Linked DNA regions of Streptomyces venezuelae ATCC 10712. The protein of the gene in region 1 interacts with the protein of each later gene in a pairwise test. Links are inferred from orthologs where the notes say so. Each region holds a gene or a part of one and is shown on either strand. Other genes may lie near its edges. The genes, in order: leuS and ligA.

Region 1 (14,344 bases):
TCCGGTGTCACCCTGGCGCGGCGGCTGCGCAGGAACGCGGCCAGTTCCGGTCGTCGGCGCCGCTGCGCCGGTACTGCTGCCACGATCGTCACACCCCCATGGTCGAGTCCCCGTGCCGCCGTTGCCAGGTGGTGTCAGTACCAGCATCAGCGGGCTCTCGTTACCCGTATCCGATCGAGGTCACGCTCGACGCATGACCTCGACCACAACACGTCCCGCACTCAGTAAAGACGGTGGCACCGACAATCGCCCCGGACTGTTGCTGGGCGTGGTCCTCGCCGCCCAGTTCATGGCGCTCCTCGACGTCTTCATCGTCAACGTCGCCGCACCCACGATCCGCGCCGAACTCTCCGCCTCCGGCGCCGCGCTCCAGCTCGTGGTCGCCGGATACACCATCGCCTACGCCGTGTTGCTGATCACCGGAGCCCGCCTCGGCGACCTGCTCGGACACCGCCGGATGTACCTCGCCGGCCTCGCCCTCTTCACCGCCGCGTCGCTCGCCTGCGGACTCGCCGCGGACACCGGCCAGTTGATCGCCTTCCGGCTCGTCCAGGGCGCCGGCTCCGCCCTGATGATCCCTCAGGTCCTCAGCCTCATCCAGCGCAACTTCACCGGCGAGCACCGGGTGAAGGCCCTCAGCGCCTACTCCGCCGTCCTCGCCACCGGAGCCGCCGCCGGACAGGTCGTCGGCGGCGTCCTGGTGAGCGCCGACCTCTTCGGCACCGGCTGGCGCCCGGTCTTCCTCGTCAACGTCCCGATCGGCGTCGCCCTGCTCGCCCTCGGCGCGCGGATCCTGCCCCGCGACGCCCGGACCGGCCCCACGCGCGCGCGTGCCCTCGACCTGCCGGGCCTCGTGCTCCTCGCCGCCGCCGTGTCCCTGCTGACCGTCCCCCTGGTCCTCGGCCAGGAACAGGACTGGCCGCTGTGGTCCTGGCTCTCGCTGGGCGGCTCCGTGGTCCTCCTCGCGCTCTTCGGCGCGTACGAGTCCCGGCTCGCCCGGCGCGGCGGCGCGCCGCTCATCGCGCCCCGGGTGCTGCGGCTCCCCGGCATGGGCCGGGCCATCCTGTGGATCACCGTGTCGATGGGCGTCAACGCCGGGTTCCTGTTCACCCTCACCCTGCACCTCCAGGGCGGGCTCGGGCACAGCGCCCTGCGCGCCGGACTGACCTTCGGCCCCGCCGCCGTGGTCTTCGGCGCCATCGGCCTGACCTGGCGGCGCTGGCCCGCCCGGCTGCACCGCGCGCTGATCCCCGGCGGGTTCCTCCTCGGCGCCGCGGGCGCCCTCGCCATCGGAGGGCTGCTCGCGGACGGCGGCACCGGCGGCTGGGGGCTCTACCCGGCCCTCGGTGTCTTCGGAGCGGGCGTCTCACTGGCCTTCAGCCCCGCCCTGACCGGCGCGCTGGCCACCGTACGGCCCGAGGACGCGGCCGACGCGAGCGGACTGCTCGCCACCGTCACCCAGCTCGGTCAGCTCATCGGGGTCGCCGCCTTCGGCACGCTCTTCCTCGGCGCGGTGACCGCACCCGGGGCGCAGAACTCCGCCGACGCGCTGCGGACGACCATGCTCGGCCTGGCCGTCGCCGCGGTCGCCGGCGCGCTGGCCGGGCTGCCGCGCCGAGCACGCTGACCCTCTTGCGGGGCCATGGCAGAATCGGACGGCCGGAGGGGGACGAAGATCCGGACGGGAGGGTGGCCCTAGTGCTCGGCGAAAACGGCGGGGTGTCCTATGGGTGCACGGCCTGCGGCCACAGCTGGAGCTGACTGATGGGTGCACACAGGCGGAAGTGCGACTGGTGCGGCAGCGGCACGCCCATCGTGCGCGACATGGATCCCGTCAACCCGGGGTTCCAGTACTGGTGCGAGGAGTGCGCGCGGGCGCTGATCATAAAAGGCGACCCCATCGAGACCTACCGCGAGCTCGAAGGGGAGCCGATCTACGGCCGGCTCCTCGACGAGCACTGCACCCTCAAGCGCTTCTACTCCTTCGCCACGGCCTGAGCCTTCACGGCCGCCCGGTCCGTCGCCACGGCGTGATCCTCGCCCTGACCCGGCGCCACGACCTGATCCTTCGCCTCGGCCCCATCCTGCGCCTCAGCCCGGTCCTTGGCCGCCGCCCCACGCCGCAGCGTCCACGCGTACCCCACGAGCAGCGCCGTCGCCGTCAGCGGATAGATCGCGGACAGCACCATCTGACCCGCGTTCTGGTCCAGTTCGGGCCGCCCCGGGTCGTGCGGAACCCACCACAGCGCGAACGAGGCGAAGGCCAGCGCCACCGCCCCCGTCGCCGGCCACGCGCGCGTGGCGCGGTCCGCGAGCAGGATCAGCAGCGGCACGCACCAGACCCAGTGGTGGGACCAGGAGATCGGGCTGATCATCAGCGCCGTGAACGCGCAGACGATCACCGCGACCGCCTTGTCGCCGCGCACCGCCGCCCGTACCGCGAGGACCATCGCCGCCCCGCCCAGGACGGCCGCCGTCACCGCCCACCACATGCCCGGGTCGTCGGTGTGCATCAGCCGGGCCAGGACCCCGCGGATCGACTGGTTGGCGGTCTCCTCGGCGAAGCCGACCCGGCCGGTCTCGAACAGCGTCTGCGTCCAGAACCGCTTCGAGTCCGCCGGCAGCGCGAGCGCCACCGCCAGCGTCGTCCCCAGGAAGACCCCGGTCGCGGTCGCGGCCGTGCGCAGCCAGGTGTTCCCGGTCCGGTCGCGGCGCCACAGCAGCAGACCCGCGACGAGCAGCAGGACCACGAAGAGCCCCGGTGTGAGCTTCACCGCGGTCGCCAGGCCGATCCCGAGACCGGCCCAGCGGCTGTCCCGGCGGCGGGTGAGGTCCCAGAGCACGGCCACGGCTATGAGCAGGTTGATCTGGCCGTACCGCAGCGTCGTCCAGACCGGCTCGCACCAGACCACGACCGCGGCGACCCACAGTGTCGTACGCCACAGGTCCGCACGGGACAGCGACGGGCGGACGAGCCGCAGCGACAGCTGGACCAGCGCCACGACCAGCAGCAGGTTCCCCGCGGTGGTGAGCGTCCGCATCAGCGGCACGCCCACCAGGGTCAGCGGGACGAACAGCAGGGCCGCGAAGGGCGGGTACGTCATGCCGAGGTTCGCCGAGGTGGCGCGCATCGCGTACAGGTCGCCGCCGGCCCGGACCGTCTCGCCCTCGGCCCGGTAGACCATGACGTCGAGCATGTTCACGTGGGCGAGGCGTTGCGCCACCCAGAAGGCCGTGAACGAGAGCAGGCAGACCGCCGCGGCGGTGACCAGGGGCCACGGCCGGGCGCGGGTTTTGGAGAGCACGGAGACGGACACAGTCGGCGACCCTACCCGGCAGGTCAGGAGGGCTCCGAGAATCGATTTGGAGATCTGCCGGGGAGCCGGTTAATGTTCTGTCTGTCGCCGCGAGGGAAACCGAAACGGAGACGGAAACAAGCAAGGGGCTATAGCTCAGTTGGTAGAGCGCCTGCATGGCATGCAGGAGGTCAGGAGTTCAATTCTCCTTAGCTCCACAGAAAAGAAGCGGGTCACCCGGATCGGGTGGCCCGCTTCTTCGTATACGGCTTCTTGGCACGCCGTGCCCTGCGGTACCCTGACGCCATGCGTGCCGTACGCCTTCTGCTTACCGAGCCGCGCTGATCAGTCCCGGCGGACGACAGACATCCGCCGGAGTCGGCGCGGCGTCCCCTCCTGTGCGAGGGGATTTTTCATTTCACGGCAGTCCGTGGCAGTGGGCAGAGACGATCGATGGAGCTTCAAGGACCATGACCGAGATCAATACGGCCGCCGAGACGGCGGCCCCGCATCGCTACACGGCGGCCATGGCCGCCGACATCGAGGCACGCTGGCAGGACTTCTGGGACGCGGAGGGCACCTACGAGGCCCCGAACCCCGCCGGAGACCTGGCGGGCGACCCCGCGGTCGCCGCCCGGCCCAAGAAGTTCATCATGGACATGTTCCCGTACCCCTCGGGTGCGGGCCTGCACGTCGGCCACCCGCTCGGCTACATCGCCACGGACGTCTTCGCCCGCCACGCGCGCATGACCGGCCACAACGTGCTGCACACCCTCGGCTTCGACGCCTTCGGCCTGCCGGCCGAGCAGTACGCCGTGCAGACGGGCACGCACCCGCGCGTGTCCACCGAGGCCAACATGGAGAACATGAAGGTCCAGCTGCGCCGGCTGGGCCTGGGCCACGACAAGCGCCGGTCGTTCGCCACGATCGACCCGGACTACTACAAGTGGACCCAGTGGATCTTCCTGCAGATCTACAACTCCTGGTACGACGACGAGGCCAAGAAGGCCCGGCCGATCGCCGAGCTGGTCGAGCAGTTCGAGAACGGCACCCGCGAGATCCCCGGCACCACGCGCGCGTGGAGCGAGCTGAGCCCCGCCGAGCGCTCCGACGTCCTGGGCGAGTACCGCCTGGCGTACGCCTCCGACGCGCCCGTCAACTGGTGCCCCGGCCTGGGCACGGTCCTGGCCAACGAGGAGGTCACCGCCGACGGCCGTTCCGAGCGCGGCAACTTCCCCGTCTTCAAGTCCAAGCTGCGCCAGTGGAACATGCGGATCACCGCCTACGCGGACCGCCTGCTGGACGATCTGGACGCGCTGGACTGGCCCGAGGCCATCAAGCTCCAGCAGCGGAACTGGATCGGCCGCTCCGAGGGCGCCCGCGTCGACTTCCAGGTCGGCGACACCGGCGCCATCACCGTCTTCACCACCCGCCAGGACACCCTGTTCGGCGCCACCTACATGGTGCTGGCCCCGGAGCACCCCCTGGTCGACGGCGCCGCGAAGATCGTCCCGGCGGCCTGGCCCGAGGGCACCCACGACGTGTGGACCGGCGGACACGCCACCCCGTCCGAGGCCGTCGACGCCTACCGCAAGCAGGCCGCCTCCAAGTCCGACGTCGAGCGGCAGGCCGACGCCAAGGAGAAGACCGGCGTCTTCACCGGCGCCTACGCGACCAACCCGGTCAGCGGCGAGCAGATCCCCGTCTTCATCGCCGACTACGTCCTGATGGGCTACGGCACCGGCGCCATCATGGCCGTCCCCGCGCACGACAGCCGCGACTTCGCCTTCGCGCGCGCCTTCGAGCTGCCGATGCGCTGCGTCGTGCAGCCCGCCGACGACCGTGGCACCGACCCGTCGACCTGGGACGAGGCCTTCTCCTCGTACGAGGCCGAGCTGGTCAACTCCTCCAACGAGGACATCACGCTCGACGGCCTGGGCGTCGTCGAGGCCAAGGCGAAGATCACCGCCTGGCTGGCCGACCGCGGCATCGGCGAGGGCACCGTCAACTTCCGGCTGCGCGACTGGCTGTTCAGCCGCCAGCGCTACTGGGGCGAGCCCTTCCCGATCGTCTACGACGAGGACGGCGTCGCCCACTCGCTGCCCGAGTCGATGCTGCCGCTGGAGCTGCCGGAGGTCGAGGACTACTCGCCGCGCACCTTCGACCCGAACGACGCGGACACCCAGCCGGAGACCCCGCTCTCCCGCAACGAGGACTGGGTCAACGTCACCCTGGACCTGGGCGACGGCGCCGGTCCGCGCCGCTACCGCCGCGAGACCAACACCATGCCCAACTGGGCCGGTTCCTGCTGGTACGAGCTGCGCTACCTGGACCCGCACAACGCCGAGAAGCTGGTCGACCCGGCCGTCGAGCAGTACTGGATGGGCCCCCGCGAGGGCATGCCGACCGGCGGTGTCGACCTGTACGTCGGCGGCGCCGAGCACGCCGTGCTGCACCTGCTGTACGCGCGCTTCTGGTCCAAGATGCTGTTCGACCTGGGCCACATCTCGTCGGCCGAGCCGTTCCACAAGCTGTACAACCAGGGCATGATCCAGGCCTTCGTCTACCGGGACGCGCGCGGCATCGCCGTGCCGGCGGCCGAGGTCGAGGAGCGGGACGGCGCCTTCTGGTACGAGGGCGAGAAGGTCAGCCGCGTCCTCGGCAAGATGGGCAAGTCCCTGAAGAACGCCGTGACGCCGGACGAGATCTGCTCCGAGTACGGCGCCGACACCCTGCGCCTGTACGAGATGGCGATGGGTCCGCTGGACGTGTCGCGCCCCTGGGACACGCGCGCGGTGATCGGCCAGTACCGGCTGCTGCAGCGGCTCTGGCGCAACATCGTCGACGAGTCGACCGGCGAGGTCACCGTCGTCGACACCCCGGCCGACGAGGACACCCTGCGTGCCCTGCACAAGGCCATCGACGGGGTCGCGCAGGACATGGTCGCGATGCGCTTCAACACCGCCATCGCCAAGATCACCGAGCTGAACAACCACCTGACGAAGTCGGGCGGCGCGATCTCCCGGCAGGTCGCCGAGCAGCTGGTGCTGCTGGTCGCCCCGCTGGCCCCGCACATCTCCGAGGAGCTGTGGCGCAAGCTGGGCCACACCGACTCGGTCGTCCACCAGGACTTCCCGGTCGCCGACCCGGCGTACGTCGTCGACGAGACCGTGACCTGCGTCGTGCAGATCAAGGGCAAGGTCAAGGCACGCCTGGAGGTCTCCCCGTCCATCACCGACGCGGACCTGGAGGCGCTGGCGCTGGCCGACCCGCACGTGGTCGCGGCGCTCGGCGGCGCGGAGATCCGCAAGGTCGTCGTGCGGGCCCCGAAGCTGGTCAACATCGTCGCCGGCTGACGGCCCGGTCACCCCGGCATAGGGGTTTCCCCTACGGGCAGGTTGGGGGTTCCGATGGAACCCCCGGCCTGCCCGTTCCGTTTACCGTGGAGGAACCACATCCGTGGGGACAGGACGGACGCCGGAGGGGCGCACATGGAAGCCGCGATTATCACGATCATGGCCCTGCTCTTCTTGTCGTTCGTGGCGCTCGGGGTCTTCGTCACGGTGAAGGCGGTCAAGGCCGCCAAGCGAGGCGTCGACCGCACCATCGACCAGGCACGGCGCACGGTCGAGGACACCACACTGCGGGCCAAGAGCTTCGGCCAGGCCGGAGTCACCGGCGAGCTGGCCAGACTGCGGCTCTCGCTGCGCACCTCGATGCGCGCCACGCAGGAGGCGCTGCACGCCGGGGTCGGCGAGGACGCCTCGCTGAAGGAGTCGCTCGACCTGTTCCACCGGCTCAGCGCCCACGGGCTCGAACTGGACGAGGACCTCAAGCGCCTCGAGCGGGAGCCCGACCGCGCCTGGGTGGCCGCGCAGCTCCCCGAACTCACCGCGCGGACCGAGCGGATCACCGGCTCCGCCGACGCGCTGCGGCGCGCCGCCCGGGACCGGGCCCTGAAGTTCGCCGAGGACGACCTGTCGGCACTCAGTGCCCAGATCGACGTCGAAGCCGGCGCGCTGCGGCACTGGACGACGGGCCCGGAGACCACGCCGGAAGCCACGGGTACGGGTCCTGGGACGTCCCGGCCTTCCTCCTCGGGGAACCACCGGCCGGCCGCCGCCCCCGGGAACGCGGGTCCCGCGACGGGCGGCGAGCCGTCCGCGATCACCGCGCCCGACCCGCGGCGGACCGCGTACCCGTGGGAGAAGTCGGCCCGCCCGGAGACCACCACCTGACGGACCGACGGACGCCCGGCCGTGCCCCGCTGGGGGGCCGGGCTGCCGTGCGGCCGTCTCGGCGGGTAACCTCCCGCTCATGTCCCGGCATGTCGCGATCGTCACCGATTCCACGGCCTATCTGCCACGCCAGACGAGGGAGCGGCACGCGATCACCACGGTCCCGCTGACCGTCGTCATCGGCGACCGAGCCCTTGAGGAGGGCACCGAGATCTCGGCCAAGGCCCTTGCCGAGGCCTTGCAGAAGAAGCGGTCCGTCACCACCTCGCGGCCCAGCCCGGAGGTCTTCGCCGAGGCCTACCGCGAGGCAGCCGAGGCCGGGGCGAGGAGCATCGTCTCCCTCCATCTGTCCGCCGAGGTCTCCGGGACCTACGACGCGGCGGTGCTCGCGGCGAAGGACGCCCCTGTTCCCGTGCGGGTGGTGGACACCCGGATGATGGGCATGGCCCTGGGTTTCTGCGCCCTCGCGGCGGCCCAGGTCGCCGAGGCGGGCGGCTCGCTCGACGAGGCCGTCGCCGCCGCCGAGAAGCGCGCGGCGGGAACCTCCGCGTTCTTCTACGTCGACACCCTGGACTATCTGCGCCGCGGCGGGCGCATCGGCGCCGCGCAGGCGCTGCTCGGCTCCGCGCTCGCGGTCAAGCCGCTCCTCGAACTCGACGGCGGACGGATCGAACTGCGGGAGAAGGTGCGGACGGCCTCGAAGGCCATCGCACGCCTTGAGGAGATCGCCGTGGAGCGGGCGGGCTCCGGCGCCGTCGACATTGCCGTCCACCACCTCTCCGCGCCCGAGCGGGCCGGCGTCCTCGCGGACCGGCTCAGGGAGCGGCTGCCGGGCATGGCGGAACTGCACGTCAGCGAGGTGGGCGCGGTCATCGGCGCGCACACGGGACCCGGGCTGCTCGCGGTCGTCGTCTCACCGCGCTGAGCCCCGGCGGTCGCTCGTGAGGGTGACGGGGTTCTCCACAGGCGGGGCCCTGTCCACAGAACGAGGATGAGTCCCGCACGGGGTGGCGCTGATTCCTACCGTCATCCGCATGACTCTTCGTACACGCATCGCATCGACCACCCCCGGCGCTCCGTCCAGCGGTCCCGGGAGGGCGCCCGGATCAGACGGGCGAAGCCGCCCAGGAGCCCGTGGTGCGCCGCCCGGGCGGGCCAGGAGGCGGTCCCGGGCGCGGCGGGCCGGCACGGCTCCCGAGACCCTTGTACGGGGTCGTGGGGACGCGCTTTTCCCCGCGGCCGCTGGGACCGCGGCGGCCTCGCCGGGTGAGGTGCAGGGGGAGGTGACCGCGCGGGATGGGGCGCCGGGAGCGGTGGGGCGGGTGTCCGCGCCGCCCGGGGCGCGGGAGCGGCTGGCGGTGGCGCTGCGGGAGCGGACGCCGGTGTGGCTGCAGACTCGGTGCGGACTCGAACCGAGGGCGCTGGCCGCGCTGACGGTCGTCCTGGTCGTGGCCGCGGTTCTCGCGGCCGGCTACTTCTGGACGGGGCGGCCGGAGCCGGTGCGCGCCCCCGAACTCGTCCGCGCCGCCGTCCCCGCAGGCCCCGCCGCCACGCCCGCCGCGCGCACCGGCCCGCTTACCGGACCGGCGCCGGGGCCCGCCGCGACGGGCGCGCCGAAGGTGATCGTCGACGTCGGCGGAAAGGTGCGCAGGCCCGGGGTCCTCACCCTGCCCGCGGGCTCGCGGGTGGCGGACGCCCTGCATGCGGCGGGCGGGGTGAAGCCAGGCGCCGATCTCACCGGACTCAACCGGGCCCGCGTCCTGTTCGACGGGGAGCAGGTGCTCGTCGGCCTGCCGGGGGCGCCGGTCGGCGGCTCCGGCGGTGCCTCGGGGGCGGGCGCGGGGAGCGGGGCCGGGGGCGGTGGACCCGGGGTGCCGCTGAGCCTCAACACGGCCACGGTGGAGCAGCTCGACACCCTTCCGGGGGTCGGCCCGGTCCTCGCCCGGCACATCGTCGACCATCGCACCGAGCGGGGCGGCTTCCGGTCGGTGGGGGAACTGCGTGAGGTCAACGGCATCGGTGAGCGCAGGTTCGCCGATCTCCGACCGCTGGTCCGGCCGTGACGCGGTACGAGGCGGCGGCGGGGGTCGATCCCCCGGCCGACCCGGCGGCCGGGGCGTGGGCTGGGGCGCCAGCCGGGGCCGGGGGCGCGGCTGGTGCCGGGCGACCGGGGACTCAGGGGGCTGTCCGCGACGACGGGCGGGGCGATGGGCTGTACGGCGGACGTGGTGACGGGCCCTTCCGTGACGAGGGGCCCACGGATCTCAGGCTGGTGCCGCTCGCGGTCGCTGCCTGGGTGGCGGCGGCCTGTGCCCTCGGTGCCCCAGGGTGGTGGTCAGTGGCCGGAGTGACGGTCGCTCTGGTCGGAGCCGCCGTCCTGTGGGCGCCGGCCGCGGCCCGGTGGTTCGCCGGCCCGGATCGGCCGGGTGAGCCGCGCCCGACGGAGGGCGGGGCGGAGGCCGGGACGCTACGGCGGGGCACGCCGGGCGGACGGCTGCGGGCGACCGCCTGCGCCGGGGTCCTGCTGTGCGCGGCCGCCGGGGCGACCTCTGCGGGCCTGCACGCGGCGGACCTGCGCCGCGGCCCCGTCCCCGCCCTGGCGCGGGAGTACGCGCGGGCGCAGCTCGAGGTGACGGTGACCTCCGACCCGCGGCTCACCCGGCCCCGTGTGAGCGGCAGCGCGACCGTACCCGTGTCCGTCGTCCTCGACGGTGAGGTGACCAGGGCCGAGCGGCCGGGCGGTGCGGCCCACCGGACCAGGGCGCCGGTGCTGCTGATCGTGCCGCCCGGAGCGGCGAGGGACGCGTGGCTGCGGCTGCTGCCCTCCACCCGGCTGGAGGTCGACGCCCGGCTGGTGCCGCCCACGCAGCCCGGCGACCCCTTCGCGGCCGTGCTCAAGGTGGACCGGGGGCCGCCCCGGATCGTCGGCCGTCCCAGCGCGCTGCAACGGACGGCGGGGGAGCTGCGCGCCGGGCTGCGGCGGGTCACCGACGGTCTCGATCCGGACGCGCGGGCCCTGTTGCCCGGTCTGGTCGTGGGGGACACCTCCCGGATCGGGACCGAGCTGCGGGACGCCTTCCAGGCGACCGATCTCACTCATCTGCTCGCCGTGAGCGGAAGCAACCTGTCCGTCGTGCTGCTCCTGCTGGTCGGCCGCCCCGGGCGGGCGCACGAGGTGGAGCGGGGCGGGCTCGCGCCCCGGATCGGGCTCTCGCTGCGGGGCTCGGCGCTGGCCGGGGGAGCGTTGACGCTCGCCTTCGTGGTCGTCTGCAGGCCCGATCCGAGCGTGCTGCGTGCCGCGGCCTGTGGGCTGGTGGTGCTGCTCGCGATCGGGACCGGTCGGCGGAGGTCGCTGATCCCCGCGCTGGCCACCGTCGTTCTCGTCCTGGTGCTCTACGACCCCTGGCTCGCCCGGAGTTACGGCTTCCTGCTCTCGGTGCTCGCCACCGGGGCCCTGCTCACGGTGGCCCCGCGGTGGAGTGAGGCGCTGCGGATGCGCGGGGTGCCCGATCGGTTGGCGGAGGCGCTGGCGGCGTGTCTGGCGGCGCAGGCGGTGTGCGCTCCCGTCGTGGTGGTCTTCGCCGGCCGGGTGAGCCTGGTCGCGATCCCGGCGAACCTGTGCGCGGAGCTCGCGGTGGCGCCCGCGACGGTCTTCGGCTTCGCCGCGCTGGCCCTGGCGCCGGTGTGGACTCCGGCCGGGGAGGGCCTGGCGTGGGTGGCGGGCTGGCCCGCCGGGTGGATCGCGCGGGTGGCCCGTGCGGGTGCGGCGCTGCCGGGGGCGGAGATGAGCTGGCCGGGCGGGTGGTGGGGCGGGGCGGCCCTCGCGTTGATCACGGTCGTGGTGGTGCTCGGGGCGCGCAGACTGCCGTACCGGGGGCCGATGGCCCTGCTGGTCGCCGTGCTGCTCCTGCTCGTGGTGGCCCGACCGGCGCCCCTGACCCGGTGGGTCGGCGGATGGCCGCCGCCGGGCTGGGTGTTCGCGATGTGCCAGGTGGGGCAGGGGGATGCGACGGTGCTCGCGGCGGGCGGGGACGCCGCCGTCGTGGTGGACGCGGGCCCCGACCCCGTACCGGTGGACCGTTGTCTGCGGGAACTCGGGGTGCGGCGGGTGCCGTTGCTGCTCCTGACCCACTTCCACGCGGACCATGTGGCCGGCTTGCCGGGGGTGTTGCGGGGCCGGTCGGTCGGGGCGATCCAGGTGACGGGGCTCGAAGAGCCGCCCGCCCAGGCGGCGTTCGCGCGGAGGACGGCGGCCGCCGCGCGGGTGCCGCTGATCCCCGCCGGGCTGGGGGAGCGGCGGCGGGTGGGGGCGTTGGAGTGGCGAGTGCTCTGGCCGATGGCGGGGCCCGGGGCGGCGGCGACCGGCTCGGGGGCTGCCGGTGGCGGTGGCGAGGCCGGTGGCGGTACCGGGGCCGGTGACTCCGGGGGTTCCAGTGGCTTCGGTGGGGGTGACGGGCCGAACGATGCCAGCGTCACCTTGCTGGTCACGGTCGCCGGACGGCTGACGCTGCTGCTCCTCGGTGACTTGGAGCCGCCGGCCCAGCGGGCGTTGCTGCGGGCTCATCCGGATCTCGCGCCGGTGGACGTGCTCAAGGTGGCCCACCACGGCTCCGCCCATCAGGACCCGGGGCTGATGCGGGCCGTGCGGCCGAGGCTCGCGCTGGTCTCGACGGGCAGCGGCAATCCCTACGGGCATCCGTCGCCGAGAACGGTGGAGTCGTTGCGGGCCGGCGGGGCGCGGGTGCTGCGGACCGACCTGGACGGGGCGATCGCGGTCGTGGGGGCCGGGCCCGGGCTGACGGCCGTGGCGGGAGGAGAGTGAGGCAACGGTGTAAAGGAATGCTTGTAAAGAAGTCTTTCTAAAGCTAGCTTTACATACATGCAGGAGGAGAGCAGTGACCAGCGGCCCGAGGGCGAGCAGCCCAGGAGCATTCGACTCACCGACCCGCGAGCCCTGCGGGCCTACGCGCACCCGCTGCGGCTCTCCCTGGTGGGGCTGCTGCGCAGTAGCGGGCCCTTCACGGCTACCCGGGCCGCCGAGCTGACCGGGGAGTCCGTGGCCAGCTGCTCGTACCACCTGCGGATACTCGCCAAGTACGGGCTCGTGGAGGAGGCGCCCGGCGGGCGGGGGCGGGAGAAGCCCTGGCGTGCCACGGCCCGGTACACGGAGTGGCCCGAGTACAGCGAGGACGCCGCCGTCGCGCAGGCGGCGGGGGCGCTGACCGCGGTGGTCGCCGAGCGGTACTTCGAGCGGGTCGTCCGTGCCATGGGGAACCGGCACCGGCTGCCGAAGGAGTGGCAGGAGGCCGAGCAGTTCGGCGACTCCCTGCTCTACCTCACCCCCGAGGAGCTGGCCGATCTCGGGGCACGGATCGAGGCGCTGCTCCGGCCCTACGAGGCCCGCGAGTCCGACCCGTCCCTCCGGCCGGAGGGCGCCGGGCCCGTCAGCGTGCTGCGGGTCGCCTACCTGGACCTGGACGTACCCGACAGAGAGAAGGAGTGAGCAGGGTGGCCCTCGTGGAACGCGTACCGGCGCTGCTGCGCGAGCGGACCTTCCGCCGCTACTGGACCGGGCAGACCGTCTCGCTCGCCGGGGACCAGATATCGCTCATGGCGATCCCGCTCGCCGCCGTCCTCGTCCTCGGGGCCGACGCGGCGGCGATGGGCTGGCTCAAGGCGGCCGAGTTGCTGCCCGCACTCCTGCTCAACCTGCCCTTCGGTGCCTGGGCCGACCGGCAGGCCAGCCGCAGGCGTGCCATGATCGCGACCGATCTGGGACGGGCGGGGCTGGTCCTCAGCCTCCCCGTGGCCTACGCCCTCGACGCGCTGACGCTCACCCAGTTGTACGTGGTGGCGTTCGGGATCGGCGCGCTCACCGTGCTCTTCGAGGTCTGCAACACCACGCTCTTCGTGGCGCTCGTCCCCACCGAGCGGTACGTGCAGGCGAACTCCCTGGTCAACGGCAGCCGGTCGACGGCGTGGCTGGCGGGGCCAGGGGTCGGCGGACTGCTCGTGCAGTTGCTGACCGCGCCCTTCGCCCTGGTCGCGGACGCCCTCACGTATCTGGTGTCGGCCGGGTACCTGGCCCGGATCAAGCCGGTCGAGCCGCCGCCGGCACCAGTGGCCAAGGGGCACTTCACCGAGGGCCTGCGCTGGGTGATCCGGGAGCGGTCGATGCGCGCGCTGTTCGCCGCGTCCGGCACCGTGCAGTTCTTCAACTACATGTTCCACACGCTCTTCGTCATCTACGTGACGACCGAACTCGGCATCAGCCCCGGGCTGCTCGGCCTGGTGCTCGGCACGGGAGCCGTCGGCGGCCTCCTCGGGGCGGTGCTGAGCGGGGCGGTCGTGCGGCGGATCGGCATCGGTGGTTCGCTCGTCGCCGGCTTCCTCGGGTTCACCCTGCCCCTGGTCCTGATACCCCTGGCCGACGGCCCGCTGCCGTTCGTGGTGTCCGTGCTGTTCGTGGCGGAGTTCCTGTCCTGCGTCGGCGTGATGATCGTCGACGTCGCGGCGGGCTCGTTCCAGATGGCGCTGATACCCGACGCCGTGCGGGCCAGGGTCATGGGTGCGTTCCGGACGCTCAACCATGGGTTCCGCCCGCTCGGCGCGCTCGTCGGAGGCTTCCTCGGCACCGTGATCGGGCTGCGTCCGACGCTGTGGATCGCGACCGTCGGGGCCGTCTTCGCCGTGCTGTGGGTGCTGGCCTCGCCGCTGGCCCGGATGAGGGAACTGCCCTCTCCGGAAGAGGAGTCGGCACCGGTCGGATAGCCAGGTCGGCGGGGGGCCGGGCGGTGCAGACTGGCCGTA
Region 2 (13,874 bases), 3.0 Mb from region 1 along the record:
GAACTGGCCGATGTCGCCGCCGAGTTCGGCGTGCCGCTGCACGCCGACGCCGTCCAGGCCGTCGGCCAGGTCCCGGTCGACTTCGCCGCCTCCGGGCTCGCCGCGATGACCGTATCCGGCCACAAGATCGGCGGCCCCTACGGCATCGGCGCCCTGCTCCTGGGTCGCGAGCACACCCCCGTGCCCGTGCTGCACGGCGGCGGGCAGGAGCGGCACGTCCGCTCCGGCACCCTCGACGTGCCGGCCGTCGCCGCATTCGCCGTCGCCGCGCGGCTCGCCACCGAGCGGCGCGAGGAGTTCGCCCGCGAGGTCGGCGCCCTGCGCGACGAGCTCGTGGCCGCCGTGCGGGCGCTCGTCCCCGATGTGATCCTCGGCGGCGACCCCGTCGAGCGGCTGCCCGCCAACGCCCACTTCACGTTCCCCGGCTGCGAGGGAGACTCCCTGCTCCTGCTGCTCGACGCCGCCGGGATCGCCTGCTCCACCGGCTCGGCCTGCACCGCCGGCATCGCCCAGCCCAGCCACGTCCTGCTCGCCACCGGTACCGACCCGGACCTGGCCCGGGGCACCCTGCGCTTCTCGCTGGGCCACACCTCCACCAAGGAGGACGTCGCGGCGGTCGCGGACGCGATCGGCCCGGCGGTGGAGCGGGCGAGGACCGCGGGCCTCAGCTGAGCCGCGGCGCGCCCGCGTCGAAGGCACTCACGCGCGTGCCTTCGACGCCTCCCGCACCAGCTTCAGATAGCGGTCCCAGTCCCAGTGCGGACCCGGGTCGGTGTGGTCGGTGCCCTCGACCTCGACGTGCCCGATGATGTGCCGCCGGTCCACGGGTATCCCGTGGCGGGCGCATATGTCGGCGGCCAGCCGCGCCGACCCGGCGTACATCGCGGCGGTGAAGTCCTGCGGCCGGTCGACGAAGCCCTCGTGCTCGATGCCGACGCTCCGCTCGTTCATGTCGCGGTTCCCGGCGTGGAAGGCCACGTCGAGCTCGCGGATCATCTGCGCCACGTGACCGTCCTTGCGGACCACGTAGTGCGCGGCGGCGCCGTGCGCCGGGTCCTTGAAGACCTTCAGGGCGGAGGCGTAGCTCCCCTGGACGACGTGGATCACCACCCGGTCGATCGTGTAGGCGTCGGGCCGGTCGGCCCGCCGCCAGTTCGCCCGGGACGCCGCCGTCCATTCGGCGGGCTTGTGGTCCAGCTCGCCCTCGACCCGCTTCTTCTCCATTCCCGGCAGCCGCCACCACAGCCGCCCCAGCTCGTCCCCGGCCACCGCGACCGTGCCCACGGCGGCGGCCGCGCCGCCGATCAGCACGGCCCGTCGCCCCACCCGGCGGCGGTCCGCCCCGCTCCCCGTGTCCTTCGACTTGCTCCCCATGCCGGAGAGAACGCTTACTAACGCGACCGTGGTTCCCGGCGCCCCGTACCCTGGTAGGGCTATGACTAAGACTCTCCGCGTCCTCGCCGCCATGTCCGGCGGAGTGGACTCCGCCGTCGCCGCCGCCCGCGCCGCCGAAGCCGGTCACGACGTCACCGGTGTGCACCTCGCCCTCTCCGCGAATCCGCAGTCCTTCCGTACCGGAGCGCGCGGCTGCTGCACGATCGAGGACTCCCGTGACGCGCGCCGGGCGGCCGACGTCATCGGCATCCCCTTCTACGTGTGGGACCTCGCCGAGCGCTTCCGCGAGGACGTCGTGGACGACTTCGTCGCGGAGTACGAGGCCGGCCGCACCCCCAACCCGTGCCTGCGCTGCAACGAGAAGATCAAGTTCGCGGCGCTGCTCGACAAGGCGCTCGCCCTCGGCTTCGACGCGGTCTGCACCGGCCACTACGCCACGGTCGTCCTGAACGAGGACGGCTCGCGCGAGCTGCACCGCGCCTCCGACATGGCCAAGGACCAGTCGTACGTGCTCGGCGTGCTCGACGAGAAGCAGCTGGCGCACGCGATGTTCCCGCTGGGCGACACGCTCACCACGAAGGACGAGATCCGGGCGGAGGCCGAGCGGCGCGGGCTCGCGGTCGCGAAGAAGCCCGACAGCCACGACATCTGCTTCATCGCCGACGGCGACACCCAGGGCTTCCTCGCCTCCCGGCTCGGCAGGGCGGAGGGCGACATCGTCGACGAGGCCGGCGCCAAGGTCGGGACCCACGAGGGTGCCTACGGCTTCACCATCGGCCAGCGCAAGGGCCTGCGGATCGGCCACCCCGCCGCCGACGGCAAGCCGCGTTACGTCCTGGACATCTCGCCGGTGAACAACACGGTGACGGTGGGCCCGGTCGAGGCCCTCGACGTCACCGCGCTCACCGCGATCAAGCCCCGCTGGTGCGGCACCGCCCCGGAGGGCGAGGGCCGCTACACCGCCCAGCTCCGTGCCCACGGCGGCGAGACCGAGGTGACGGCGTCCCTGGCGGACGGCGAGCTCACGGTCTCCTTCGACGAGCCGGTCCGCGGCGTGGCCCCGGGCCAGGCGATCGTGCTGTACGACGGCACGCGCGTGGTGGGCTCGGCGACGATCGCCACGACGGTACGGCGCACGAGGACCGCCCCGGAGGCGGCCCCCGAGGCGGCCCCCGCGACGGCGTAGCCCCCGGCCCGCCCGGTCACGGTCGCGGCCTGCTCAGGCCGCCTCCGCGGGCTCCCGCTCTTCGCCGAGGAACTCCTCGAGGACCGGGGCGAGGACGTGCGGCGCCACCTCGTGCGTCTGGCCCGTCAGGGTGCGGTGCCGGGCCCGGGGGAGGGCCGCCGTCACGGCGCGGGCCACCTGCCGGGTGCCCGCCGGGCTGGCGCCCCCGTCGACCACCAGCACGCGCGCGTGCACCCGCGCGAGGAGCCGCTCCGGCACCGCCCCGTCGCCGAGCACCGCGAGGTCGTACGCGAGGGTGTGCGCCAGCTCCGCCAACCCGGGCCGCAGCCCCGCGGGCACCGTCGACTCCGCGAGGAACAGGTCGAGCGCCTCGGCCGGCCGGCCCCCGCCGAGCAGCTCCGCCACCCGCCGCCGCTCGGCCGCCGCCGCGTACGGCGGCTCGAACACCGTCACCGCCCCGGCCGGCAGACCGGCGGCCACCGCGGCGAGGACCAGCGCGCCCCCGGTCCCCGTCCCGTGCAGCGCCGCCCCCGGACCCGCCGCCGCGACCACCGCGGCCAGGTCCTCGACCTCCCGCTCCACCGCGTACGGCCCGCCGTCCCCGCTGCCGCCGCGCCCCCGCCGGTCGTACGCCACGACCGAGAAGCGCCGGGCCAGGAGCCCGCCCAGCAGCCGCTCGCCCGCCGCCGTGCCCAGTGCCCCGCTCACCAGGACCAGCGGCGGCCCCTCGCCGTACCGCTCGTACGCGATCGGCGTCCCGTCCCGCGACACGACCCGTCCCCGAACCCCGGCCGGCGGGGTGCTCACCTCATCCATGGCAGGTGAGACCGGAGCCGCCGCCCGAACTCATCGCCCCGCGGCGGGATTTCCCGGAGGAATTCTGAAGTCCCTGGTCAGGGCCTACGGTGGGGCCATGAACATCTGTGTCTTCCTCTCCGCGGCCGACCTCGACGAGCGCTACACGGGCCCCGCCCGGGACTTCGCGCGCCTCCTCGGGAAGGCGGGTCACACCCTGGTCTGGGGCGGCTCCGACACGGGCCTGATGAAGGTCGTCGCGGACGGCGTCGAGGAGGCCGGCGGCCGGCTCGTGGGCGTCTCCGTCGACTTCCTCGCCCACAAGGCCCGCCCGGGCGTCGACGAGATGGTCGTCGCCAAGGACCTGGCCGAGCGCAAGGCGCTCCTGCTCGCCAAGTCCGACGCGATCGTGGTCATGGTCGGTGGCACCGGCACCCTCGACGAGGCCACCGAGATCCTGGAGCTGAAGAAGCACGGCAAGCACTCCAAGCCGGTCGTCGTGCTCAACACGGCGGGCTTCTACGACGGCCTCAAGGACCAGTTCCGCCGGATGGAGGAGGAGGGCTTCCTGCCCGTCCCCCTGGCCGGCCTCGCCCTGTTCGCGGACGACGCCCCGACGGCCCTGGCCCACCTGGAGGAGAACATCGCCTCCCGCTGATGCGAGCATGGTGACCATGGCTACACATGTGATCACCGGAGCCGGTTCCGGCATCGGCGCGGCCGTCGCGCGCCGCCTCCACGCGCGCGGGGACGAGCTCGTGCTGCACGCCCGCGACGCGGGGCGGGCCAAGGAGCTCGCCGGACGGTTCCCCGGCGCGCGGACGCTCGTCGGAGACCTCGCCGACCCGGACCGGCTCTCCTGGGCGTTCTCCCACCAGAGCCTGCCCGAGCGGGTGGACGGCCTGCTGCACATCGCGGGCGTCGTCGACCTCGCACCGGTCGGGGACCTGACCCCCAAGACCTGGCACCACCAGCTCAACGTCAACCTGATCGCCCCGGCCGAGCTCACCCGGCACTTCCTGCCCCAACTGCGGGTCTCCCAGGGCCACGTCGTCTTCGTGAACTCGGGCGCCGGGCTCGCCGCGCACGCCGAGTGGAGCGCGTACGCCGCCTCCAAGCACGGCCTCAAGGCGCTCGCCGACTCCCTGCGCCACGAGGAGCACGGCAACGGCGTGCGGGTCACCTCGGTCTACCCGGGCCGCACGGCGAGCCCCATGCAGGCCAAGGTGCACCAGCAGGAGGGCAAGGAGTACGACCCGTCGCGGTGGATCGACCCCGAGTCCGTCGCGACGGCGATCCTCACCGCGATCGACCTCCCGCGCGACGCGGAGATCAACGACCTCACCGTTCGACCGGGGCGGTAGCCATGGGAGACGACACCAAGCTCTTCGGGTCCGCCACCGGCGTCGGCTCCCTGCCCGGCGGCGACGCCCGCGAGGCCGCGAAGACCGTCACCGGGTCCTTCGAGGACTTCCCGTTCCTCGCCGAGCTGCCCGCCCGGGGCCCCGGCGCCGACATGATCGGCCGGACCGTCGGCATGCTCGTCGACCTCTACGCGCACGTGGAGCCGAGCGGCTGGCGGATCAGCGACCGGCCCGGCCGCGACACCAAGCGCGCCCGGTCCTGGCTCGGCGAGGACCTGGACGCCCTGGAGGAGTTCACCCAGGGGTACGAGGGACCGCTCAAGGTGCAGGCCGTGGGCCCCTGGACGCTCGCCGCCGCCCTGGAGCTGCGCGGCGGCGAGGCCGCCCTCGGGGACGCCGGCGCCTGCCGCGACCTGGTGGGCTCGCTCGCCGAGGGGCTGCACGGCCACCTCGCGGAGCTGCGCAAGCGGATCCCGGGGGCGGAGCTCGTCCTCCAGCTCGACGAGCCCTCGCTCACCGCCGTGCTGCGCGGCCACGTCCGTACCGCCAGCGGCTACCGCACCTACCGGGCCGTCGACCGGCAGGTCGTGGAGAGCGCCCTGCGCGAGGTCGTCGCCGTCCACGACGGGCCGGTGGTCGTCCACTCCTGCGCCCCCGACGTGCCGTTCGCGCTGCTGCGGCGGGCCGGCGCGGCGGGCGTCTCGTTCGATTTCTCGCTCCTCACCGAACGTGACGAGGAGCCGATCGGCGAGGCGGTGGAGGCCGGCACGAAGCTCTTCGCCGGTGTGGTGCCGTCCACCGACACGGCATTGTCGGACCCGGGCGGTAGCGTCATGGGTGTCAGGACGCTGTGGCGCAGGCTGGGGCTGAATCCGGGGACTCTCGCCGAGTCCGTGGTCGTCACCCCCACGTGCGGGCTCGCGGGCGCGTCGCCCGCCTACGCCCGCGCGGCGCTCGCCCACTGCGCCAGAGCGGCACGGTCGCTCGCGGACAACCCTGAGTAACGGGAGGACGAAACGGTGGCAGTCGAACAGGGGGCCCTGCCCGCCGAGGCACGGGAGAAGCACGCCGAGCTGGCCGAGCAGATCGAGGAGCACCGCTTCCGGTACTACGTGAAGGACCAGCCGGTCATCAGCGACGGCGAGTTCGACAAGCTCCTGCGCGCCCTGGAGGCGCTGGAGGAGGAGTACCCGGAGCTGCGCACGCCGGACTCCCCGACCCAGAAGGTCGCGGGGCAGTACGAGACCGACTTCACGTCCGTCGAGCACCGCGAGCGGATGCTCTCCCTGGACAACGCCTTCGACGACGAGGAGCTCACCACCTGGGCCGACCGGGTCGCGCGGGACGTCGGCACCCCCGACTTCCACTATCTGTGCGAGCTCAAGGTCGACGGCCTCGCGGTGAACCTGACGTACGAGCACGGGCGGCTGACCCGGGCCGCGACCCGCGGTGACGGCCGCACCGGCGAGGACATCACGCCCAACGTCCGGACGATCGCCGACATCCCGGAGCGGCTGCGCGGGGACCGCGTCCCGGACCTCGTGGAGATCCGCGGCGAGGTCTACTTCCCGATGGAGGCCTTCGAGGGGCTCAACGCCCGCCTGGTGGAGGCCGGTGACAAGCCCTTCGCCAACCCGCGGAACGCGGCGGCGGGTTCGCTCCGCCAGAAGGACCCCAAGGTCACCGCCTCCCGGCCGCTCCACATGGTCGTGCACGGCATCGGCGCCCGGGAGGGCTTCGACATCTCCCGGCTCTCCGACACGTACGAGCTCCTCCACGAGTGGGGCCTGCCCACCGCCAAGCACAACAAGGTGGTCGGCTCGCTCGGCGAGGTGCGGGAGTTCATCGCGTACTTCGGGGAGAACCGTCACTCCGTGGAGCACGAGATCGACGGGGTCGTCGTCAAGCTCGACGAGATCCCGCTCCAGGGCCGGCTCGGCTCCACCGCGCGCGCCCCGCGCTGGGCGATCGCCTGGAAGTACGCGCCGGAGGAGGTCAACACCAAGCTGATCGACATCAAGGTCGGCGTCGGCAGGACCGGCCGGGTCACCCCGTACGCGCAGGTGGAGCCGGTGACGGTGGCCGGTTCCGAGGTGGAGTTCGCCACCCTGCACAACCAGGAGGTGGTGAAGGCCAAGGGCGTCCTCATCGGCGACACGGTGGTGCTGCGCAAGGCCGGTGACGTCATCCCGGAGATCCTCGGGCCGGTCGCCGACCTGCGGGACGGCAGCGAGCGGGAGTTCGTGATGCCCGCCGAGTGCCCGGAGTGCGGGACGCCGCTGAAGGCGATGAAGGAGGGCGACATCGACCTCCGCTGCCCGAACGCCCGGACGTGCCCGGCCCAGCTGCGGGAGCGTCTGTTCTTCCTCGCCGGGCGCCAGTGCCTGGACATCGAGAACTTCGGCGCGGTGGCCGCGGCGGCGCTGACCCGCCCCCTGGAGCCGGCCGAGCCGCCGCTGGTGGACGAGGGCGACCTCTTCGACCTCACCATCGAGCAGCTGCTGCCGATCAAGGCGTACGTGCTGGACCCGGACAGCGGGCTGCCCCGGCGGGACCCGAAGACCGGCGAGGAGAAGATCGTCACGGTCTTCGCCAACCAGAAGGGCGAGCCGAAGAAGAACGCCCTGGCGATGCTGGAGAACATCGCGGCCGCGAAGACGCGCCCGCTGGCCCGCTTCATCAACGGGCTGTCGATCCGGCACGTGGGGCCGGTCGCGGCCGAGGCGCTGGCCCGTGAGTTCCGCTCCCTGGAGCGGATCGAACAGGCGAGCGAGGAGGAGCTGGCGGCGGTCGACGGCGTCGGCGGGATCATCGCGGCCGCGGTGAAGCAGTGGTTCTCCGAGGAGTGGCACCGCGAGATCGTGCGCAAGTGGCGGGCGGCCGGGGTGAGTCTGGAGGACGAGGGCGCGGGGGAGGACGTGGGCCCGCGTCCGCTGGAGGGGCTGACGGTCGTCGTGACCGGGACGCTGGAGAACTTCACCAGGGATGGCGCAAAAGAGTCCCTCCAGAGCCTCGGAGCGAAGGTGACCGGTTCCGTTTCGAAGAAGACCTCCTTCGTGGTGGTCGGTGAAAACCCTGGTTCGAAGTACGACAAGGCGATGCAGCTGAAAGTTCCGGTTCTGGACGAGGACGGCTTCAAGGTCCTGCTCGAACAAGGGCCCGAGGCCGCTCGGGAGGCCGCCGTCCCCGTCGCGGAGTAGCCTCCCGGCCCCCTCGCGACGGCCGCGCGAAGCTCACCCGTTCGGCGCATACCAGATCGTTACGGGTGGCCGGGTCGCATTCGGGCAAGACAGGGAGAGCGCTGCCCGTCGAAGCCCTCGGCGGCCTAGTGTGGTGACCGTGCGCCCAGTCCTGCACGGCCGCGCGAGGGCTGAGCCGGTCGTGGCGCCAGGACAACGGCCCCGTGGCACGACGCACGGCCGCCCGACAGCGGCCGTACGACGGACCGGCCGGACGACGTACGGCCGCCTGACCGCGGCCCATCGCACACCGACGGCACCGCCGCCTGTGAGAGGGACGGAAATGGAACCGACCGAGAGCGCCGCCCCGGTCCCACGGCCGCACGGCCGTGTGGCGCCCGAGGGCTTCACCTCCCGGCTGCCCGCAGCCGTGGTGGGCATCGCCGCCGTCGTACTCGTCGCGGGCCTCCAGCAGGCCCTCACCGCCGGCCACGGACTCTTCCCCGACGGGGTCACCGGCTGGTCCCTCGCCGTCCTCACCGGACTCATCGTCGGCCACCTGGTCGCCCTGGGCCGGGACCGCTGGTGGGGCGGCACCGGCTCCGGCGCCGCCCTCACCCTCGCCGTCCTCCTGCTGTACGGCTGGGTGCCCGCCGGACTGGTCTCCATGACCGTCGTCGCCCTGGTCGGCGCCGCCCGCCGGCACCGCTGGCGCCAGGGCGTGCTGCACGGCGCCGCCGACGTCCTCGGCGTGGCCGTCGCCGCCCTCGTCCTCGCCCTCTTCGGGGACGTCCCCACCGTCGAACAGCCCTGGCAGCCCCTCGACTGGACCATCGGGGACCTCCCGGAAGTCGTGCTCGCCGCCGCCACCTATCTCGTGGTGACCCGGCTCCTGCTGTGGTACACGCTCGCCCCCCAGGGCCGCGGCCTGCCCACCGTCGCCCGCACCGCCCTCCTGCGGCAGGGCCTCGTCGCCGTCGCCCTCCTCGGCATCGCCCCGCTGATCTGCGTCGTCGCCGCCAGCAGCCCCGTCCTGCTGCCGCTCTTCGCCGTCCCCCTCATCGCCCTCGACTCCACCCTGTGGATCGCCCGCGCCCGCGCCGAGGAACAGCTCCGCGACCCGCTCACCGGCCTCCCCAACCGCCAGTGGCTGCTCGAACGCGCCTGGACCGCCCTCGAGGAGGCCGAGGGCGAAGGGGCCCGCGCCGCCCTCGTGCTGATCGACCTCGACCGCTTCCGGTCGGTCAACGACACCCTCGGGCACCTCGCGGGCGACCGGCTGCTCCTCCAGATCGCCGAACGGCTCCGCCTCGCGCTGCCCCGCGGCGCCGAGGCCGCCCGGCTCGGCGGCGACGAGTTCGCCGTCCTGCTGCCCACCGCCGACTCCACCACCAGCGCCCAGCGGGTCGCCCGCCACCTCGTCGCCGAACTCTCCTCCCCGCTCGACCTCGACGGGCTCACCCTCGTCCTGGAGGCCAGCGCGGGCGTCGCCGTCTTCCCCGACCACGCCCTCGACGCCGAAGGCCTGCTGCGCCGCGCCGACGTCGCCATGTACCAGGCCAAGCGGGACCGCACCGGCGTCGAGGTCTACGAGTCCAAGCGCGACTCCAACACCCCCGACCGGCTCGGCCTCCTCGGCGACCTCCGCCGCGCCCTCGACGCCGGCGAGGTCGAACTCCACTACCAGCCCAAGGTCCAGTTCGACGGCCAGGTCGCCGGCCTCGAAGCCCTCGTCCGCTGGGTCCACCCCGAGCGCGGCAAGGTCCCGCCGGACGAGTTCATCGCGATCGCCGAGTCCTCCGGCCTGATGCCCCACCTCACCGAGTACGTCCTGGAGACCGCCCTCGCCCAGGTCGCCCGCTGGCGCGCCCAGGGGCTGAACGTGCCGGTCGCCGTCAACGTCTCCCCGCGCGACGTCCACACCCCCGGCTTCGCCGGCGCCGTCGCCGCCCGGCTCGCCCGCCACGGCGTCCCGGCCGGCGCGCTCCAGCTGGAGATAACGGAGCACGTGCTGCTTGAGGACCCCCAGCGGGCCGCCGACACGCTCAACGGCCTCACCGGCCACGGCGTGAAGATGTCGCTCGACGACTTCGGCACCGGCTACTCCTCCCTCGTCCATCTGCGCCGCCTGCCCGTCAGCGAACTGAAGATCGACCGCTCCTTCGTCGCCCGGCTCGCCGTCGACACCGAGGACGCCGAGATCGTCCGCTGCACCGTCGACCTCGCCCACTCGCTCGGCCTCCTCGTCGTCGCCGAAGGAGTGGAGGACGACGAGACCTGGGAGCGCCTGCGCGACCTGGGCTGCGACGCCGTCCAGGGCTGGCTGGTCGCCGCCGCGATGCCGCCCGGTGAGGCCACCGCCTGGCTCCTCGCCCGAGGCGAGCACGGCTGGCGCCGCCCCGCCGACATCGCGGCCGAACTGGCCGTGGACCACCCCTCCGGCCAGGTCGTCCAGTAGGCCGTGTCACCCCGGCGCGACGACCCCGGGCAAACCGTTTCACGGGCAGCGGCACCGGCCCCATAGGATGGGCCCACACCATCAAGCTCACCCCGTGAGGATCCGCATGCCTGGCATCACGCGCGAGGAGGTCGCCCACCTCGCACGGCTGGCGCGTCTGGAGCTGAAGGGCGAAGAACTCGATCACTTCGCCGGCCAGCTCGACGACATCATCGGCGCGGTCGCCCGCGTCTCCGAGGTCGCCGACCAAGACGTACCGCCGACCTCCCACCCGCTGCCGCTGACCAATGTCATGCGCGCGGACGAGGTCCGTCCGTCGCTCACCCCCGAGCAGGCGCTCTCCGGCGCCCCGGCCCAGGAGCAGCAGCGTTTCAAGGTGCCGCAGATCCTGGGGGAGGACTAACAGTCATGACGGACAACATCATCAAGCTCACCGCGGCCGAGATCGCCGGGAAGATCGCCGCCGGCGAGCTGACCGCCGTCGAGGTCACCGAGGCGCACCTCGCCCGCATCGAGGCCGTCGACGAGAAGGTCCACGCCTTCCTGCACGTCGACCGTGAGGGCGCGCTCGCCCAGGCCCGTGCCGTCGACGAGAAGCGCGCCCGCGGCGAGAAGCTCGGCCCGCTCGCCGGTGTGCCGCTCGCGCTCAAGGACATCTTCACCACCGCCGGCATGCCGACGACCGTGGGCTCGAAGATCCTCGAGGGCTGGATCCCGCCGTACGACGCGACCCTGGTCAAGAACCTGAAGGCCGCCGACGTCGTCATCCTCGGCAAGACCAACATGGACGAGTTCGCGATGGGCTCCTCGACGGAGAACAGCGCGTACGGCCCGACCGGCAACCCCTGGGACCTGACCCGGATCCCCGGCGGCTCCGGCGGCGGCTCCTCGGCCGCCCTCGCCGCGTACGAGGCCCCGCTGGCCATCGGCACGGACACCGGCGGTTCGATCCGCCAGCCCGCCGCCGTCACCGGCACCGTCGGCGTCAAGCCGACCTACGGCGGCGTCTCCCGCTACGGCATGGTGGCCTTCTCGTCCTCCCTCGACCAGGGCGGCCCCTGCGCCCGTACGGTCCTGGACGCGGCGCTCCTGCACGAGGCCATCGCCGGGCACGACCCGCTCGACTCGACCTCCATCGACGCCCCGGTCCCGCCGGTCGTCGAGGCCGCCCGCAACGGCTCGGTCGCCGGCATGCGCGTCGGCGTCGTCAAGCAGTTCCGCGGCGAGGGCTACCAGGCCGGTGTCGTGCAGCGCTTCGACGAGTCCGTCGAGCTGCTGAAGTCGCTCGGTGCCGAGATCGTCGAGCTGGACTGCCCGACCTTCGACCTCGCCCTGTCGGCGTACTACCTGATCGCGCCGTCCGAGTGCTCCTCGAACCTGGCCCGCTTCGACGCCATGCGCTACGGCCTGCGGGTCGGCGACGACGGCACCCGTTCGGCCGAGGACGTCACCGCCCTCACCCGTGAGGCCGGCTTCGGCGACGAGGTCAAGCGCCGCATCATCCTCGGTACGTACGCGCTGAGCTCCGGCTACTACGACGCGTACTACGGCTCGGCGCAGAAGGTCCGGACCCTCATCACCCGCGAGTTCGAGAAGGCCTTCGAGGACGTGGACGTGATCGTCTCCCCGACGACCCCCACCACCGCCTTCCCGATCGGCGAGCGCGCCGACGACCCGATGGCGATGTACCTCGCGGACCTGTGCACCATCCCGACCAACCTGGCCGGCAACGCCGCCATGTCGCTGCCCTGCGGCCTGGCGCCCGAGGACGGTCTGCCGGTCGGCCTGCAGATCATCGCTCCCGCCATGAAGGACGACCGGCTGTACAAGGTCGGCGCCGCCGTCGAGGCCGCCTTCGTGGAAAAGTGGGGGCACCCGCTGCTTGAGGAGGCTCCGTCGCTGTGAGTGCCATGGCAAAGAAGGCCAAGAACTTCAAGAAGTCCAAGACCGGCGTCTACGTGTCGCTCGCGACGACCGCGTTCGGCGCGATCAGTGTCGCGAAGCAGGCCAAGCTGGCCCGCAACGACCACGACATGCTGCGGCTGATCGACTCCGCCGTGTCCGCCGCCGCCATCGTTACCGGCCTGGCGATCCTCTACCGGGAGCTCAAGCGCCTGGGCGACGACGACGTCCTGCTGGGCTGAGAGGGAAAGTCTCACCGTGACTGTCACTGAACTGCTGTCGTACGAAGCGGCACTCGCCGAGTACGACCCCGTCATGGGCCTCGAGGTCCATGTCGAGCTCGGCACCAAGACGAAGATGTTCTGCGGCTGCTCGACCGAGCTGGGCGCGGAGCCGAACTCGCAGACCTGCCCGACCTGCCTGGGTCTGCCGGGCTCGCTGCCCGTCGTCAACGCGATCGGCGTCGAGTCCGCCATCAAGATCGGCCTCGCGCTGCACTGCGAGATCGCCGAGTGGTGCCGCTTCGCCCGGAAGAACTACTTCTATCCGGACATGCCGAAGAACTTCCAGACCTCCCAGTACGACGAGCCGATCGCCTTCAACGGCTACCTGGACGTCCAGCTGGAGGACGGCGAGGTCTTCCGCGTGGAGATCGAGCGCGCCCACATGGAGGAGGACACCGGCAAGTCGCTGCACGTCGGCGGCGCCACCGGCCGTATCCACGGCGCGTCCCACTCGCTGCTCGACTACAACCGGGCCGGCATCCCGCTCATCGAGATCGTCACCAAGCCGATCGAGGGCGCGGGCGAGCGGGCCCCCGAGGTCGCCAAGGCGTACGTCGCCGAGCTCCGCGAGCTGATCCGTGCGCTCGGCGTGTCCGAGGCGCGCATGGACAAGGGCCAGATGCGCTGCGACGTGAACCTGTCGCTGCGCCCGCACGGCACCAAGACCTTCGGCACCCGCTCGGAGACGAAGAACGTCAACTCGCTCCGTTCGGTGGAGCGCGCGGCCCGCTTCGAGATCCAGCGTCACGCCGCGGTGCTGTCGTCCGGCGGCTCGATCGTGCAGGAGACCCGTCACTTCCACGAGGACGACGGCTCCACCACCTCCGGCCGCATCAAGGACAACGCCGAGGACTACCGGTACTTCCCGGAGCCCGACCTGGTTCCCGTCGCCCCGGCCCGCGAGTGGGTCGAGGAGCTGCGGGGCGGTCTGCCCGAGCTGCCGCGGGTGCGCCGCAACCGGCTGCGTGAGGAGTGGGCCGTCTCCGAGCAGGAGATGCAGTCCATCCTGAACGCGGGCGCGGTCGACGCGATCGTCGCGACCACCGAGGCGGGCGCGGACGCGGCGTCGGCGCGGAAGTGGTGGATGGGCGAGCTGGCCCGCAACGCCAACGAGAAGGGCGTCTCCCTCGAGGAGCTGCCCATCAGCCCGGCGGACGTGGCCCGGGTCTCGGCCCTGGTGGCCGGCGGCGACCTCAACGACAAGCTGGCCCGTCAGGTCATCGAGGGCGTCCTCGCCGGCGAGGGCACCCCGGACGAGGTCGTCGAGAAGCGCGGTCTGAAGGTCGTCTCCGACGACGGCGCGCTCGGCAC

What was found.
Region 2: the proteins of leuS (region 1) and ligA interact in binary tests that used the Escherichia coli proteins (3 or more experiments, as listed by UniProt). The link is inferred for Streptomyces venezuelae ATCC 10712 from one-to-one orthologs.

The regions. Positions count from the first base shown.
Region 1 is NZ_CP029197.1:2,538,239-2,552,582, reverse strand. Bases 3,452-6,852 are described here. They hold leuS (leucine--tRNA ligase), read left to right. Parts: upstream 3,452-3,766; coding sequence 3,767-6,652; downstream 6,653-6,852. Other genes in these bases: DEJ43_RS11650 (hypothetical protein), read left to right, coding at 6,788-6,852. Outside these bases: DEJ43_RS11680 (helix-turn-helix transcriptional regulator), read right to left, coding at 1-92; DEJ43_RS11675 (MFS transporter), read left to right, coding at 194-1,627; DEJ43_RS11670 (hypothetical protein), read left to right, coding at 1,765-1,998; DEJ43_RS11665 (glycosyltransferase 87 family protein), read right to left, coding at 1,977-3,317; more of DEJ43_RS11650, read left to right, coding at 6,853-7,534; DEJ43_RS11645 (DegV family protein), read left to right, coding at 7,614-8,459; DEJ43_RS11640 (ComEA family DNA-binding protein), read left to right, coding at 8,569-9,597; DEJ43_RS11635 (ComEC/Rec2 family competence protein), read left to right, coding at 9,747-12,356; DEJ43_RS11630 (winged helix-turn-helix domain-containing protein), read left to right, coding at 12,414-13,037; DEJ43_RS11625 (MFS transporter), read left to right, coding at 13,043-14,305; DEJ43_RS11620 (arylamine N-acetyltransferase family protein), read left to right, coding at 14,344-14,344.
Region 2 is NZ_CP029197.1:5,569,515-5,583,388, forward strand. What follows is about bases 5,419-8,349. They hold ligA (NAD-dependent DNA ligase LigA), read left to right. Parts: upstream 5,419-5,759; coding sequence 5,760-7,940; downstream 7,941-8,349. Other genes in these bases: DEJ43_RS25885 (methionine synthase), read left to right, coding at 5,419-5,744; DEJ43_RS25895 (putative bifunctional diguanylate cyclase/phosphodiesterase), read left to right, coding at 8,263-8,349. Also shown: DEJ43_RS25855 (cysteine desulfurase family protein), read left to right, coding at 1-672; DEJ43_RS25860 (N-acetylmuramoyl-L-alanine amidase), read right to left, coding at 700-1,374; tRNA 2-thiouridine(34) synthase MnmA, read left to right, coding at 1,436-2,581; DEJ43_RS25870 (alpha/beta fold hydrolase), read right to left, coding at 2,615-3,397; DEJ43_RS25875 (LOG family protein), read left to right, coding at 3,495-4,034; DEJ43_RS25880 (SDR family oxidoreductase), read left to right, coding at 4,042-4,740; more of DEJ43_RS25885, read left to right, coding at 4,743-5,418; more of DEJ43_RS25895, read left to right, coding at 8,350-10,377; Asp-tRNA(Asn)/Glu-tRNA(Gln) amidotransferase subunit GatC, read left to right, coding at 10,484-10,780; Asp-tRNA(Asn)/Glu-tRNA(Gln) amidotransferase subunit GatA, read left to right, coding at 10,786-12,282; DEJ43_RS25910 (hypothetical protein), read left to right, coding at 12,288-12,521; Asp-tRNA(Asn)/Glu-tRNA(Gln) amidotransferase subunit GatB, read left to right, coding at 12,538-13,874. UniProt on the Escherichia coli protein: DNA ligase that catalyzes the formation of phosphodiester linkages between 5'-phosphoryl and 3'-hydroxyl groups in double-stranded DNA using NAD as a coenzyme and as the energy source for the reaction.